2 regions of the Bacillus bruguierae genome follow, and region 2 is predicted to be linked to the other one. Evidence: riboswitches for the same ligand, from Rfam matches in the RefSeq annotation. Region 2 holds a riboswitch; the other holds the start of a gene.

Region 1 (9,064 bases), on a different contig from region 2:
TCGTATTCTTGCTTTAATGTCTCACAGCTGTATTCACTATGACCAAGAACAAAAATATGCTTTCCATCTTTATTCATAACGATATGCACACCGGCTTCTTCAGATGTCGCTAACAAATCAAGCTCCTCTACTTTTTGAATATCAGATGCACGGACTTCTGTATAACGAGAATGCGGTGCAAAAAAGCTTTCATCAAAACCGCGTAATAATTTCACATGCTCCTGCTGCACTTCATGCTCAAATACCCCAAACATCTTTTGCTCTAGCAAATATTTCGGAACGCCGTAGTGATAATACAATCCAGCTTGTGCCCCCCAGCAAATATGAAGCGTTGATGTAACATGTGTCTTCGAATAAGCCATAATTTTCTTCAGTTCTTCCCAATAATCTACCTCTTCGAAAGTAAGTGTTTCAACCGGAGCACCCGTAATGATGAGCCCGTCAAATTTTTCTCCTTCAATATCATGAAATGTCTTATAAAAGCTTGTTAAATGCTCCTGAGTTACATTTCTTGATGTATGGGACCCCATATGAAGTAAATGGACATCGAGTTGAAGCGGTGTATTTCCAATTAAACGAAGCAAATGCGTTTCTGTTTCTTGTTTTGTTGGCATTAAATTTAAAATAGCAATCTTCAAGGCACGAATATCTTGCGTTTCTGCTCGCTCTTTCGTCATCACAAAAATATTTTCATTTTGTAATACTTTACGAGCTGGTAAATCTTTATCAATGATGATCGGCATACTGTTTTCCTCCAGAAAGTGCTGCTTTTAAATCAGCAATAATATCCGCCGCATCTTCAATACCAACCGATAATCGAATTAAATCAGGCGTTACACCTGCTAAACGCTGCTGCTCTTCTGTAAGCTGACGATGCGTTGTGCTTGCAGGGTGAATGACACAAGTTCTTACATCTGCAACATGCGTCACCAATGTGGCAAGCTTCACATCTTTAATAAACTGTTTAGCAGATTCAAGACCTCCTTTTACTCCAAATGTCAAAACACCACTCGCACCTTTCGGTAAATATTTTTGCGCCAATGCATAATTTTCATTATTTTGAAGTCCAGGATAATTGACCCAATCAACGCGCTCATGCTGCGATAACCACTGTGCAACAGCTAATGCATTTTGACTATGTCGCTCCATACGAAGATGCAACGTTTCTAAGCCAATATTGCTCATGTACGCATTGAATGGGCTCATACAATTTCCATAGTCTCTTAATAACTGTACACGAGCTTTCACAATGTATGCTGCTTGCCCGAACTTTTTCACATAGTTCACACCATGATAGCTCGGATCTGGTTCAACAAATTCAGGAAATTTACTCCAATCGAAATTTCCCCCATCAATGACAATGCCGCCAAGTGAGCTTGCATGACCATCAATATATTTCGTTGTAGAATGAACAACAATGTTTGCACCATGTTCAAATGCATGACATAAATACGGTGTCGCTAACGTATTATCCACAATAAACGGTATTCCAAGCTCTTTTGCCGCATCAGAAAACTCTTTAAAATTCAGTACATTCATCGCAGGATTTCCAAGCGATTCCGCATACACAAGCTTTGTTTTCTCATTTGCGAGGGCAACAATTTTATCAGCAGATAGGTTTGGATTAAAGAACGTAACCTCAATCCCAAGCTTCTTAAGACTAACTGCAAATAAATTAAATGTACCGCCATATACTGTTGATGAGCAGAGCAAATGATCGCCGCTGTTACAAATATTTAATACCGCTAGCATAATCGCAGCTTGCCCTGATGCGGTTGCAACCGCACCAACACCGCCCTCTAACTCTGTCAACTTCTGCTCAAATGCCGCAAGTGTCGGGTTGCCAATACGCGTATAAATATATCCTTCTGCCTCCAAATTAAAGAGAGCTGCTAAATCATCAGAAGTGTCATATTTATACGTTGTACTTTGATAAAGCGGCAAAACACGCGGTTCACCATTTTTCGGCGTATAGCCACCTTGCACGCAAATCGTTCCTTTTCCCCATGATTCTCCCATTTCCCAAACTCCTTTCTTTTATATAAAATAAAAAACTGCTTCTTTCCTAAATAAGAAAGAAGCAGCTTAGATAAACGCTCGCCATGTAGCCTTTCTTATCTTTCAGGAAATACCTGCAGGATTTGGCACAATTCCGATTTACGGCTGTTGCCAAGGTTTCATAGGGCCCGTTCCCTCCACCTATTCTTGATAAGACTTATGCAATTACCGATGATTTTATAGAAACTATTTCCTCATGTCAATATATTTTTCTGAATATTTCCAAAGTATTTCATTAACTGTTTTATTCCCTCTACCGCTGAACTTTACCAAATAAAGAATATTCTGTAAAATTAAAAGTATGAATGATAACTCATTCATAAACCAATAGGAGGCGATAGATACATGAAAGTCGGAGAAATTTTAACTTTTGAAAAATCATTTACGAGAGAGGATGTAGAGCTATTTAGTAAAATTTCTGGTGATGCTGGTGAACATCATGTTGTTCCAGATGAACATGGACGCGTAATGGTACAAGGATTACTCGTTGCAACATTACCTACAAAAATTGGCGGCGATTTAAATTTTATTGCAAGAGATGTGGAGCTTACTTTCTTACGCCCAGTCTTTACCGGAGATACTGTTCGATGTGAAGTCACACTTATTCATCATGAAAAACAAGCAGATCGAATAATTGCTGTTTCAAAGGCAGAATGCTTTAATCAAAATGGTAAAAAAGTATTGGAAGGATCCTTCCAAGGAATTATTCGTCAATAATTTGAACTACCCCCACTTATCGGCCAATGCCTCTTGAAGTGGGGGATTTTTCATTCCTTACTGATAAAAAAACGCCCAATCAGGCTTTTGACTTCCCCACCTATCTTCTTTAGAAAAGTAGAATCGGCTCGTCCAGAATGTGAGGGGGATGGAGCTTCTGACGTAGATGTGTATTTTACCTCGTAGGAAGAAGCGAAGCCACCGAACATTCTAGCCACTGGAACTAGACAATGCCTTCTCTCTGAATCTTGAGGTGGGGGTCTTACTGCCCACAAATAGCGGGATAAATTTGAAAAAATACAGGAAATGTTCTATTTAAAGACCAAAAATACATTTAAAAAACCTTACTTACTATGTAAAATGAAAGAGTTATATTTAATTCATTAAGGTAACCTTGAAAATGCTATTTTTCACAACGCTACTTATACAAATGTTGCCACATCACTTATTATAAAGTGATATTTTTTCTTTATGGGGATTAAAAACTTAACTTAATAACTATGTTGCTGCACATTTTTCATATGAATTTCAAATAAAATTCATATAAATCCTTTAATATTAAACACTATAGGTAATTCTCTATCTTTTATATAAATTACTCTTCAGTAAGTCTTTTTACAAAAATGTAAAAAAGAGCTGTCATAACATATATAAGCATAATTATTCTCGTATCAGAATCTCTAAATTTTTCATAACAAGAATGTAACATAAAGGAGGCATAAAAATGACTATTAGAAGAGGCATGCATTCTTTACTTATCATGTACGGTATGTTTCTAGGTTCTATAGTTGGTGCTACAGTCTGGTTATTTTTAGTTACCACAAATGCTGGAATTCACTTTATTTGGGGATATTTACCCAAAGAATTTTCATTACCACCTTATTATACAATTTGTGTAACAATGATTGGCGGTGTTCTTGTCGGACTGTCACAAAAATACTTCGGTACATACCCGCGTTTAATGCCAGAAGTAATGGGCGAATATAAAAAAACAGGTAGAATTGAGTATAGTTTTGTACATAAATCTACGTTAACAGCTATTATTGTTTTAATATTTGGTGCAAGCTTAGGACCGGAAGCAGCACTTGTTGGAATTATCGGTGGACTTTGTACGTGGGTTGGAGATCGTTTTCATTTCGCTTTAAAAGGAATGAAGGGATTAACTGAAATTGGAATTGGTGCTACTTTAAGTGTTATTTTTAATGCGCCATTATTCGGTTATTTAGCTCCGAGTGAAAATGAGAATAAACCAATTGACGAAATTTCCAAAGGAAAAAAAACTATTGTATATCTCGCTACTACTTTTGCTGGTTTTTCTGTTTATTTATTACTTAGTAAGTTTGATAATCGAGGATCTTTTATTGTTGATTTTGGGAAAGGGTCTTTTTCACTTCAGGAATGGATTGCCTTTTTACCTCTGATTTGTATAGGAGCTGGTGTAGGCTATTTTTATTTCAAGATAGAATATATATTTGAAAAAATCGTTCATCCTTTTCAAGAATATAAAGTCACATTGGGAATTATAGGTGGCATTCTTTTAGGGATTGCCGGAACTTTACTACCCTACACAATGTTTTCAGGAGAACATCAATTAAAAGACTTAGTCCATGAATGGACAGCATTATCATTTTGGATGCTGCTTCTTTCAGGAGTTTTAAAATTATGTGTAACGGCAGTCTGTTTAAGTACAGGTTGGCGTGGTGGACATATTTTTCCGATTATATTCGCTGGTGCAAGTATTGGATATGCTGTGGCTACTGTCATACCGTTAGACCCAGTTGCTTCTGTAGCTATTGTGACAACAGCCATTTCAAGCTATGCAGTACGAAAACCAATCGCTATTACATTATTATTACTTATGTTCTTCCCAATTAATTTATTGTTACCAATGATTGGAGCTGCAATGATTGGTAATCTTTTTCCACTTCCTAATCATAATGGGAATAAACAAGAGGAGATGGAACAAAAATAAAGTAAGAAAATAAACAAGCAGTACTACCGCTATAAAAGCGTTGGTACTGCTTGTTTTGTTAATTAAAACATATTTAACTACTTTCTTTTTTCGCTTTGTACTTCCTCATAACATTGATATAATAATTAAAAATGTAGTTTTCATTCTATCACCCGAGGGGGCTTTCACAATGTCATTAAATAAAGCACTTACAATTGCTGGATCGGATACGAGCGGCGGCGCTGGTATGCAAGCAGACTTAAAAACATTCCAAGAGCTTGGTGTATACGGTATGACAGCTCTTACAACAATCGTAACAATGGACCCGCATAACGGTTGGGCACATAACGTGTTCCCAATTCCTGCGTCTACATTAAAACCACAATTAGAAACAACAATTGAAGGCGTTGGCGTTGATGCATTAAAAACAGGTATGCTTGGCTCTGTTGAAATTATTGAACTTGTTGCTGAAACAATTGAGAAACATAATCTACAAAACGTAGTAGTAGACCCAGTTATGGTATGCAAGGGCGCAGATGAAGCACTTCATCCAGAAACAAATGACTGCTTACGTGACAAACTCGTTCCAAAAGCTTTAATTGTAACACCAAACTTATTTGAAGCGTATCAACTGAGTGGCGTCAAAATTAGCTCACTTGAAGATATGAAGCAAGCTGCTGAAAAAATCCATGCTTTAGGGACAAAATATGTACTTATTAAAGGCGGTAGCAAGCTAGGAACAGAAAAAGCAATTGATTTATTATACGATGGAGAAACATTTGATATTTTAGAATCTGAAAAAATTGAAACAACATATACGCATGGCGCAGGTTGTACATATGCTGCTGCAATTACAGCAGAGCTAGCTAAAGGAAAATCTGTAAAAGAAGCAGTTCAAGTAGCAAAAGAATTTATTACAGCTGCTATTCTTCATTCTTTCAAATTAAATGAATATGTAGGGCCAACACATCACGGTGCATATCGTAAATTTGGCGCTGGAAAAGAACTTGTATAAAAAATAAAGTCGCCATACGTGGTGACTTTATTTTTTATGAATGACTCTTTTAATAAAATATCGTTTAAGAGTTGACCCCCAACAAAAATAAAGGAAAGAATAATAGTTGTATGAATAAATAGTTCGTCTCTCTATATAAGTTAAAAAAACGACCTAAAAACCCCTTTCTTTTTAGGGGAGGACGAGAGCATCTGGTCGTGCATAGAAGCGGTCAGGGCCTTTTCCTGCCACATGCGAGGCTTAAAACAAAAGGAGGAAGCAGGGTACAGGTTATATTGTATTCTGCATAATAACGACTTATATGTCGAAAAATTAAAATGGATTTATATAGTATAAACATATACCTGGCCTTTCTACAACTTATGTTTCACGTGAAACTTTCAAATAAAAAAAGAGCGAAATCTCGCCCTTTTTCACTATAACCTCGCTAGCAACATCTTGAAACTTTACCACCCTTTGCATTAAATCTTGCCTCTTGTGCTTCAGAAAAAAATTGTTTTCGAGATAATACTTTCTCATTTGGATGGTATTGTTTCATATGCGCAACATACTTTTCATAACTTGGTACACCAACAAGCAAACTAATAAATTGTTTTCGATATCTCCACATGTTACTGATTGTTTTAAGCATAATGCTGCGCCTCGCTTTCATCACGCGGAACATACGCTGCTTCTTTTAAAGGCGTTGCTTTATTATTCAATACTTGTATCCATATTCTAATAGACGATATTAGTACCGCGATCACAACAAGCATAAAAATTCCACAAAGTGCCGCATCAATATAATCATTAAGAATAATTTGTTTCATCTGTGCTACGTTTTTCGCTGGTGCTAACAGTTTCCCTTTATCTAGTGTACTTTGGAATACTTTTGCATGAGAGAGGAATCCAATTTTCGGATTTTCATGAAATAACTTTTGGTAGCCCGCTGTCATTGTAACAATCAGTAACCATGTTGTCGGCACGAGTGTCACCCAAACGTATGCCTTTTTCCCCATTTTAAACAAAACAGTCGTTCCCAGTAATAATGCAATCCCAGCTAACATTTGATTTGCGATTCCAAAGAGCGGCCATAACGTATTAATACCGCCAAGTGGGTCAATTACCCCTTGATATAAGAAATATCCCCATCCTAGTACACAAAGTGTTGTTGCAACAATATTAGAAAACATTGAATCTGTTTTTGCAAATGGTTTATAAACGTGCCCTAAAATATCTTGAATCATAAACCGACCAACACGCGTTCCTGCATCAATCGTTGTTAAGATAAAGAGCGCTTCAAATAAAATTGCAAAGTGATACCAAAATGCCATTAATGCTTTTCCGCCAATTACTTGAGAAAAAATTTGAGCCATCCCAATTGCGAACGATGGTGCCCCGCCTGTACGAGATAATATCGTTTGTTCTCCGACGTTTACAGCCAGTTCCTTCAACTCATTTGGCGTCACAGTAAAACCCCAAGAACTAATTACTTGTGCTGCCTGTGTTACATCTGTTCCAATGATTGCCGGTGGACTATTAATTGCAAAGTATGTACCTGGTGTTAGTACACAAGCTGCAATCATTGCCATTGCTGCGACGAATGATTCCATAAGCATAGCACCGTAACCAATCGGCTGTGCATGTCCTTCTCGCTCTATCATTTTTGGAGTTGTACCAGAAGAAACAAGCGCATGGAAACCAGATACAGCTCCGCAAGCGATTGTAATAAATAAAAATGGGAATAAATTCCCTGCAAATACCGGACCCGTTCCATCAATAAATTTTGAAACTGCCGGCATTTGTAAATTTGGCGCAACAATTATGATGCCGATCGCTAATCCAACAATTGTTCCAATCTTTAAAAACGTACTTAAATAATCACGCGGTGCAAGTAATAACCAAACAGGCAATGCAGAAGCGATAAATCCATAAATGACTAGCATAATAGCAATTGTTTCACCTTTAAATGTAAACATAGTCGCAAGCGCTGGATTTTCCGCTACATATTGACCTGCTACAATCGATAAAAGAAGTAAAATAATACCGATAACTGAACCTTCTCCAACATGACCTGGGCGAATGTAACGCATATATACACCCATTAAAATAGCAATTGGAATGGTTGCTGCAATTGTAAACATTCCCCATGGACTTCCTACAAGCGCTTTTACCACAACAAGAGCTAATACCGCTAATAAAATAATCATAATGCCTAAAATCCCGATCATTGCAATAAAACCTGTTACAGGACCAATCTCTTCCTTAATCATTTCACCAAGTGACTTTCCGTTGCGGCGCATAGATGCGAACAAAATCACAAAATCTTGGACAGCTCCAGCTAAAACAACTCCAACAATAATCCAAAGTGTTCCTGGTAAATACCCCATCTGTGCAGCCAAAATGGGACCAACTAATGGACCAGCTCCAGCAATTGCAGCAAAATGGTGTCCAAATAAAACCCATTTATTTGTTGGAACATAATCTTTCCCATCATTCAAAAGTTCTGCTGGTGTTTTTCGATTGTCATCCAATTCAAAGACTTTCCTTGCAATAAATTTACTATAAAACCGATACGCAATAGCATATACAGAAACAGCAGCAACAAGTAGCCAAACCGCATTAATGGTTTCACCGCGAGATAACGCTAACACAGCAAATCCCACTGCCCCTAAAGCCGTAATCACACCCCAAAGTAAAATAGACTTCCATGCTTTCAAACATAATCCCCTCCTATTGTTATGTCCTAGAGGGAATTGTACTAAATTTTCAGAATAATTAAAAATAATATTCCTTATGATGAATATTTCCTAATTTAACATGACCAAATTCTTCCACGACCTGCTACAATTCAATTTTATTTCGAAGCCGTTTTACATAATTTCGGCTGACAGGAATTGGTTGATTATCATACCTTTCCAAATATAGATTATACGTCCCGTTATAATAAGGCTTTAATTCTTTCACATAAATAACATTAATAAGATAACTTTTATGCACACGTAAAAAATCATATGCCGCTAACTTACCTTCTAATTCTTGTAATGTATATGTGGAAATATATTGATTACCATTTGTATAAATAGAAACTGTTTTATTTTCTTTATTCTTGCTTATGTATACAATATCATCTGGAAGAATATATGAAATTCCTTCATGACTCTCGATAGGAAGCTTTTGCAATCGATTCTTCACTTGTTTTATTCTTTCTTGCTCAATACTATGCAGTAAAAATTGCAAGTCTTCCTGTTCAAATGGTTGCAACAAATAATAGAAAGCATGGAAACGAAATGATACAATCGCATCTTTTATATTATTTCCTGTGAATATAAATTTTGTGCTTA
Region 2 (6,159 bases):
ATAAGCCAACGCGAATATAACCTTCCCCGTGTTTGCCAAAACCGATACCTGGGGCGACGGCGACATGTGCTTGGTTTAATAGTACATCAGCAAATTGCTCTGACGTATAGCCATCTGGAACGGGAAGCCATGCAAAAAAAGAACCATTTGGTGAGGCGACATTCCAGCCAATAGAGCGACAAGCAGTAATGAAAGCATTTCTGCGAGATTCATAGCGTTCTACGAGCTCATCGACACAAGTTTGCGGTTTTAATAACGCTTCACAAGCAGCTTCTTGTACGGCACCAAAAATACTAACATACATATGATCTTGTAATAAGTTAATCGTTTCAATGACACTTTCATTTCCAACAGCAAATGCAATGCGCCACCCTGCCATATTATATGTTTTTGATAACGTATAAATCTCAATGCCAACATCTTTTGCTCCATCGACTTGTAAGAAACTAAGCGGTTTTTTAGCATCAAAGCCGATGGCACCATACGCGAAGTCATGACAGACTAAAATGTTATGCTCGTTCGCAAACGATATAGTTTCCTCAAAGAATTTTGTTGTTGCAACGGCTCCGGTCGGATTGTTTGGATAGTTTAAAAACATTAATTTTGCTTGTTTAGCAGTTTGTGCATCAATCTTTGTATAATCAGGTAAAAATTGATTTTTTGCTAGCAGTGGCATTGTAGCAATCTTTGCTTTTGCTAAGGCTACGCCTGATAAATAATCTGGATAGCCTGGATCAGGAACAAGGATTGTATCACCTGGATTCGTAAAACAAAGTGGTAATTCAACTAAGCCAGCTTTCCCACCAAATAGAATAGCTACTTCTGTTTGTGGGTTTAATTGTACACCGTATTCACGCTCATAAAATGTAGCGACAGCCTCTTTTAAATTTTCATGTCCTCGAAATGGTGGATATTTATGGTGAATAGGGTGTTCTGCTGCCCGTTGTAATGCTGTTACGATGTGTGTTGGTGTTGGCTGATCTGGATTTCCTTGTCCTAAGTTAATAACATCATGACCAGCTTGCATTACTCCATTTACTTTTGTGACAAGAGAAGCAAAAAATTGTGTTGGTAATGATGTTAATATCTCGGAAGTTTGAAAATGTTTCATACTTTCCACCTCTTTTGAAAATTGGTACAATTATAGTGACAAATAATATAATTTTTCCAACTTTTTGTAAAGGAAAAAATAAAAAGGAAGAAGGAAGAAAGTAATGAAAATTGCTTGTGTTCAAATGAATATTACTTTTGGTGATGTTGAAAAAAATATAGAACATGCCGAAAAAAAAATAAGCGAAGCAATGAAGGGAAATCCAGATGTTATTGTATTGCCAGAGTTATGGACAACAGGTTATGATTTAGAACGTCTTCCTGATATTGCTGATCTAGATGGCAATTATACGAAATGTTTATTATCAAAGTGGAGTAAGCAACATGGTATAAATATTGTCGGTGGTTCGATCGCGAAGCAGACAGAGAATGGTGTTACAAATACGATGTATATTAGTGATCGAAATGGAAAAATTGTGGCTGAATATAGTAAAGTGCATTTGTTTCAACTGATGGATGAGCATAAATATTTGATTGCTGGAAATGAAACGGGGCATTTTCTATTGGAGGATATACCGTGTGCAGGAACAATATGCTATGATATTCGTTTTCCAGAGTGGATGCGTATTCATACTGCACATGGGGCAACGGTATTATTTGTTGTAGCAGAGTGGCCGCTTGTTCGTTTAGCACATTGGCGATTATTGCTTCAAGCAAGGGCGATTGAAAATCAATGTTATGTTGTGGCGTGCAATCGTGCGGGGAGTGATCCTAATAATGTATTTGCAGGCCATTCACTTATTATTGATCCTTGGGGAGAAATTGTTACTGAGGCTGATGAAACAGAAACGATTTTGTATGGAACATTAGATATAAAGAAAATTTCTGAAGTACGTAAAGGGATTCCTGTTTTTTTTGATCGGCGTCCAGAATTATACACATAAAAAATGTTGACAAACAAATTTTATTCTTGGTATAGTCAGAAACAGAAACGAAAAATTCAGACAACTATATACTCTTATCAAGAGCAGGTGGAGGGATTTGGCCCGATGAAACCCAGCAACCGACCGTAATACCATTGTGAAATGGGGCGCATGATTGGCGCCTAGTAAGGCACGGTGCTAATTCCAACAGAAAGAGAGACTTTCTGATAGATAAGAGGGGAGAAGTGAATCTTCAAACCTCTTTCGCTGTAGAAAGGGGTTTTTCTTATGATGAAAAGCCCTGATATATTGAGGGGGAATCAAAGTGGGATACAAGCAGTTAACAGAAAAAACAGCTGTGACATATGCGAAAGAGAATGGGTATTTTTCAGAAGGGACAGTAGTTACTTGTGAAGAAATTGGTGATGGGAATTTAAATTATGTGTTCCGTCTACATGATGGGAAGAAGGGGCTCATTCTTAAGCAGGCTCTTCCATATGCAAAGGTAGTAGGAGAAAGTTGGCCGCTATCTTTACATCGTGCAACAATTGAGAGTCATGCGTTGCAAATTTTTGCGAAATATGTACCAGAATATGTACCGGAAGTATATGGACACGATGGAACGTTAGCGATTATTGCTATGGAAGACTTATCGGCATTAACGATAACGAGAAAAGGATTAATAGACGGAGAAGATTATCCGTTATTATCTCGGCATATTGGGCGTTTTTTAGCCCATGTTCTTTTCTATACATCAGATTTTGGATTAAAATCAGAAGAAAAAAGAGTGTTAGATAGTCAGTTTGTAAATCCAGATTTATGTAAGATTACAGAAGACCTTGTATTTACTGATCCATTTGCAAATTATGAAACAAACGACTATGAAGAAGAATTACAAGATATTGTTGACGAACTTTGGTGTGATAAAAATTTGAAGCTAAAAGTAGGACAGTATAAATATAAATTTTTAACAAGAAAAGAAGCATTAATCCATGGTGATTTACATACGGGAAGTATATTTTCTTCCTCTTCCGAAACGAAAGTGATTGATCCAGAATTTGCAACATTTGGTCCACTTGGATTTGATTTAGGTCAATTTATTGCGAATTTATTAGCAAATGCATTGTCGCGTAAGGAGAACAAGCGCAACGTAATATTTTTTCATATTGAACAAACATGGAGCGTTTTCGTAGAAACATTTACAAAACTATGGATGCTTGAAGGTGTGGAAGCATATACGCAAGATAAGCAATGGTTACCAATTGTACTACGAAATATTTTCAAGGATGCTGTTAGCTTTGCGGGATGTGAGATGATACGTCGTACGATTGGCTTAGCGCATGTAGCAGATTTAGATGAAATTCCTCAAAAAGAAGTGAAGTTGCTAGCTAAACGACATGCATTGCGTTTAGGAAGAAAGCTACTTCTACATGAAACAGAAAATGCGGATGCTCGTTTATTCCGTATACTATTTGAGTCTATTGTTTTTGAAAAGGAATTGAGGGTATAAGTAGGAGTGCCATGCACTGTTATACAGAATAAAATATAATTTGCATTTGCTTGCTCCCTTTGTTTTAAATCTCGCATGTGGCAGGAAGAGGCCCTGACCGCTTCAATGCATGGCCAGACGCTCTCGTCCTCCCTTAAAAAGAACGTGGTTTTTATGTCGGTTTTTCAATTTGCATTTATATAGTTTGTTTTTAGTTACCACTTTTTTGCCTCTCTGCTTATTTATAATAAGAAGGGAGGAGACATCGATGGAGGAATGGATATCCGTTATTGGCAATGTTGGTTTTCCAATTGTTGTGACGCTATACTTGCTGCATAGAATTGAAAGTAAGTTAGATAGCGTTATTGTTGCGATTGAGAAGTTACCAAAGCAAATGCAAAGGTATGAATCTCCAAAAGAAAATATGTACATGCAAATTGAAAAAACGACGTAACTACTCAGTCACTCTATGAAAAACCGATAGAAAAGCATTTTTTTAAGTGGTCGAGAGGGACTGGCTATGTATAGTAGCGGTCAGGGCTTTTTCCTGCCACATGCCAGGTTTGAAACAAAAGAAGCAGGCCAGTAGCCAGCATGTTGTATTCTGTATAGTTGCGATTTGTATGTTAAAAAATCAAAGTGGATTTATATATGTAACAGAAACGGATTGTGTGAATAGGCACAATCCGTTTTTAAAATTGATATAGAAGAAGCATAGTTTATTGAATTTCACTGTGCAGTATAACCACCGTCAATGACAACAGCTTGTCCTGTAATCCCTTTTGCTTTTTCGCTTGTTAAAAATAAGGCGTAGTCTGAAATTTCTTCTGTATGTAATAATCGTTGTTGCGGTACAAGCGGGTAAATGACATCTTCTAGTACATGTTCAAGTGGGACATTTCTCGTTGTAGCTAAATCTTGAAGTTGGTTGCGAACAAGCGGTGTATCAACATAGCCAGGACAAAGTGCATTTACGGTAATGCCATGTTCAGCTCCCTCTAATGCTGCGACTTTTGTAAGTCCGATTACCCCGTGTTTGGCGCTATTATATGCAGATTTTCCTGCAAAGCCAACGAGACCATTAATAGAGGCGATGTTGATGATGCGCCCGTATTTTTGCTTTTTCATAATAGGAAATGCATGTTTTATTGCAATAAACGGTGCAATTTGCATAATTTTAATAAGCATTTTAAACTTTTCAGTTGGGAAATCTTCAATTGGAGAAACGTATTGCATGCCTGCATTATTAATTAATACATCAAGTGAACCAAATCGTGTAACCGTTTCAGAAATAGCTTGTTCAATCTCACGTTCTACTGTTACATCACATTGCATTCCAAATACTTTATACCCTTCGTTCTCTAATTGTTTCACTGCCTCTTGTACTCGGTCCTCTAACCGATCCGTAATCATTACAGTTGCGCCTTCTTTCGCAAAAGCTTTTCCCATTTCATATCCAATGCCACTTGCTGCACCTGTTAAAAATACAACGCGATTTTTAAACATTTTTTATTCCATCTCCCCTATGAATATAGTTAGCTCTACTGCTCTATTTATAGAAACAAAGTAGAAAATCCTGCAATCTTTTGGAAAAAATACGCAAGCTATCTTGCTTTGCAAAATACTGTTTGCTATACTATTTTGTAAAGCAAGATACTTATACCTATCTATCTTATAAAACAAGGTAGAGGAAGGATTTGAATTATGTCGACAAGTCAAATGTTAAAAGGTATTTTGGAAGGATGCTTACTTGCCATTATTTCTGAAGGAGAAATATACGGATATGAAATGAGTGAAAAACTGGCACAGTATGGTTTTACAATGGCAAGTGAAGGAAGTATTTATCCACTATTAATTCGCATGCAAAAAGAAGAATTGATTACAAGTACGATGAAAGAATCACCATCTGGTCCAAAGCGAAAATATTACACATTAACAGAAAAAGGTGAAGGTGCACTAGATGATTTCATGGAACGGTGGGAAGCGATGCAAAGTAGTGTGCAGCGTTTGTTAGAAGGTAAAGGGAGGAAACGATAACGCTGACATGATGAAAGTAAATCAAAAACAAGTAATCTAAACGAGGGAGAGTATCATGCAAGTTTCTAAAGAAGGCGAAAAGTTTTTAGTTGATATGAAAGTATACTTATTAACAAAAGGAATAAAGGAAGGAGATGTAAATAACTTTATAGAAGATGCTGAGCTTCATTTAATAGAAGGAGAAAAAGAAGGAAAGACGGTAACAGATATTTTTGGGGATTCTCCGAGAGAATATGCGGAAGAATTGGCTGAAGAGATGGAAATTGATAAGAAAGAAAATTGGAATTTACTAATTTCTTTCGTGATTGCAACGGCAGCTTATTGGATGATTCCAGAACTTGTATTTCGAAATGCAGGGAAACCATTCACTGTATCACTTATTAATTTAATTGGATATCCTATCATTTTATTCTTGATGATAGCAGGGATGATTTTTGCTTTTCGTAGCTCTAGTTTTCAAAGTAAATTGAGGGAGTTTTCTATTATATATGTAGTAATGGCTGTCATTCCAATGGTTTTACTTGTTGGATTAATGCTGCTTAATAAACAGTATGGTACAGCATTTTTCTCTTTATCCTCGATTCAAAGTTATATTCTTGGTTTCTTATTATTTGCAGCAGCTATAATAATTAATTTTCGTTTAAATAGCTGGATGGGGGT

What was found. Region 2 has a riboswitch for S-adenosylmethionine ahead of mtnK (S-methyl-5-thioribose kinase). Riboswitches for the same ligand answer to the same signal wherever they lie in the genome.
Region 1: it holds a riboswitch for S-adenosylmethionine, as region 2 does, so the genes downstream of both, WAZ07_RS06715 (bifunctional O-acetylhomoserine aminocarboxypropyltransferase/cysteine synthase) here and mtnK (S-methyl-5-thioribose kinase) in region 2, are expected to answer to the same signal.

Annotation. Positions count from the first base shown of each region.
Region 1 is NZ_JBAWSX010000003.1:2,192-11,255, reverse strand. Features, by position in the region: gene metA (homoserine O-acetyltransferase MetA) at 1-743, opposite strand, end outside; gene WAZ07_RS06715 (bifunctional O-acetylhomoserine aminocarboxypropyltransferase/cysteine synthase) at 727-2,019, opposite strand; SAM riboswitch class I at 2,112-2,215, opposite strand; gene WAZ07_RS06710 (hotdog family protein) at 2,404-2,775, shown strand; gene WAZ07_RS06705 (chloride channel protein) at 3,500-4,747, shown strand; gene pdxK (pyridoxine/pyridoxal/pyridoxamine kinase) at 4,917-5,741, shown strand; partial or broken gene WAZ07_RS06695 (LytS/YhcK type 5TM receptor domain-containing protein) at 5,780-5,857, opposite strand; gene WAZ07_RS06690 (YbdD/YjiX family protein) at 6,169-6,372, opposite strand; gene WAZ07_RS06685 (carbon starvation CstA family protein) at 6,365-8,440, opposite strand; gene WAZ07_RS06680 (LytR/AlgR family response regulator transcription factor) at 8,565-9,064, opposite strand, start outside.
Region 2 is NZ_JBAWSX010000011.1:151,776-157,934, reverse strand. Features, by position in the region: gene WAZ07_RS17970 (pyridoxal phosphate-dependent aminotransferase) at 1-1,111, opposite strand, end outside; gene WAZ07_RS17965 (carbon-nitrogen family hydrolase) at 1,215-1,994, shown strand; SAM riboswitch class I at 2,066-2,211, shown strand; gene mtnK (S-methyl-5-thioribose kinase) at 2,299-3,483, shown strand; gene WAZ07_RS17955 (YvrJ family protein) at 3,731-3,916, shown strand; gene WAZ07_RS17950 (3-hydroxybutyrate dehydrogenase) at 4,192-4,968, opposite strand; gene WAZ07_RS17945 (PadR family transcriptional regulator) at 5,167-5,499, shown strand; gene WAZ07_RS17940 (DUF1129 domain-containing protein) at 5,555-6,159, shown strand, end outside.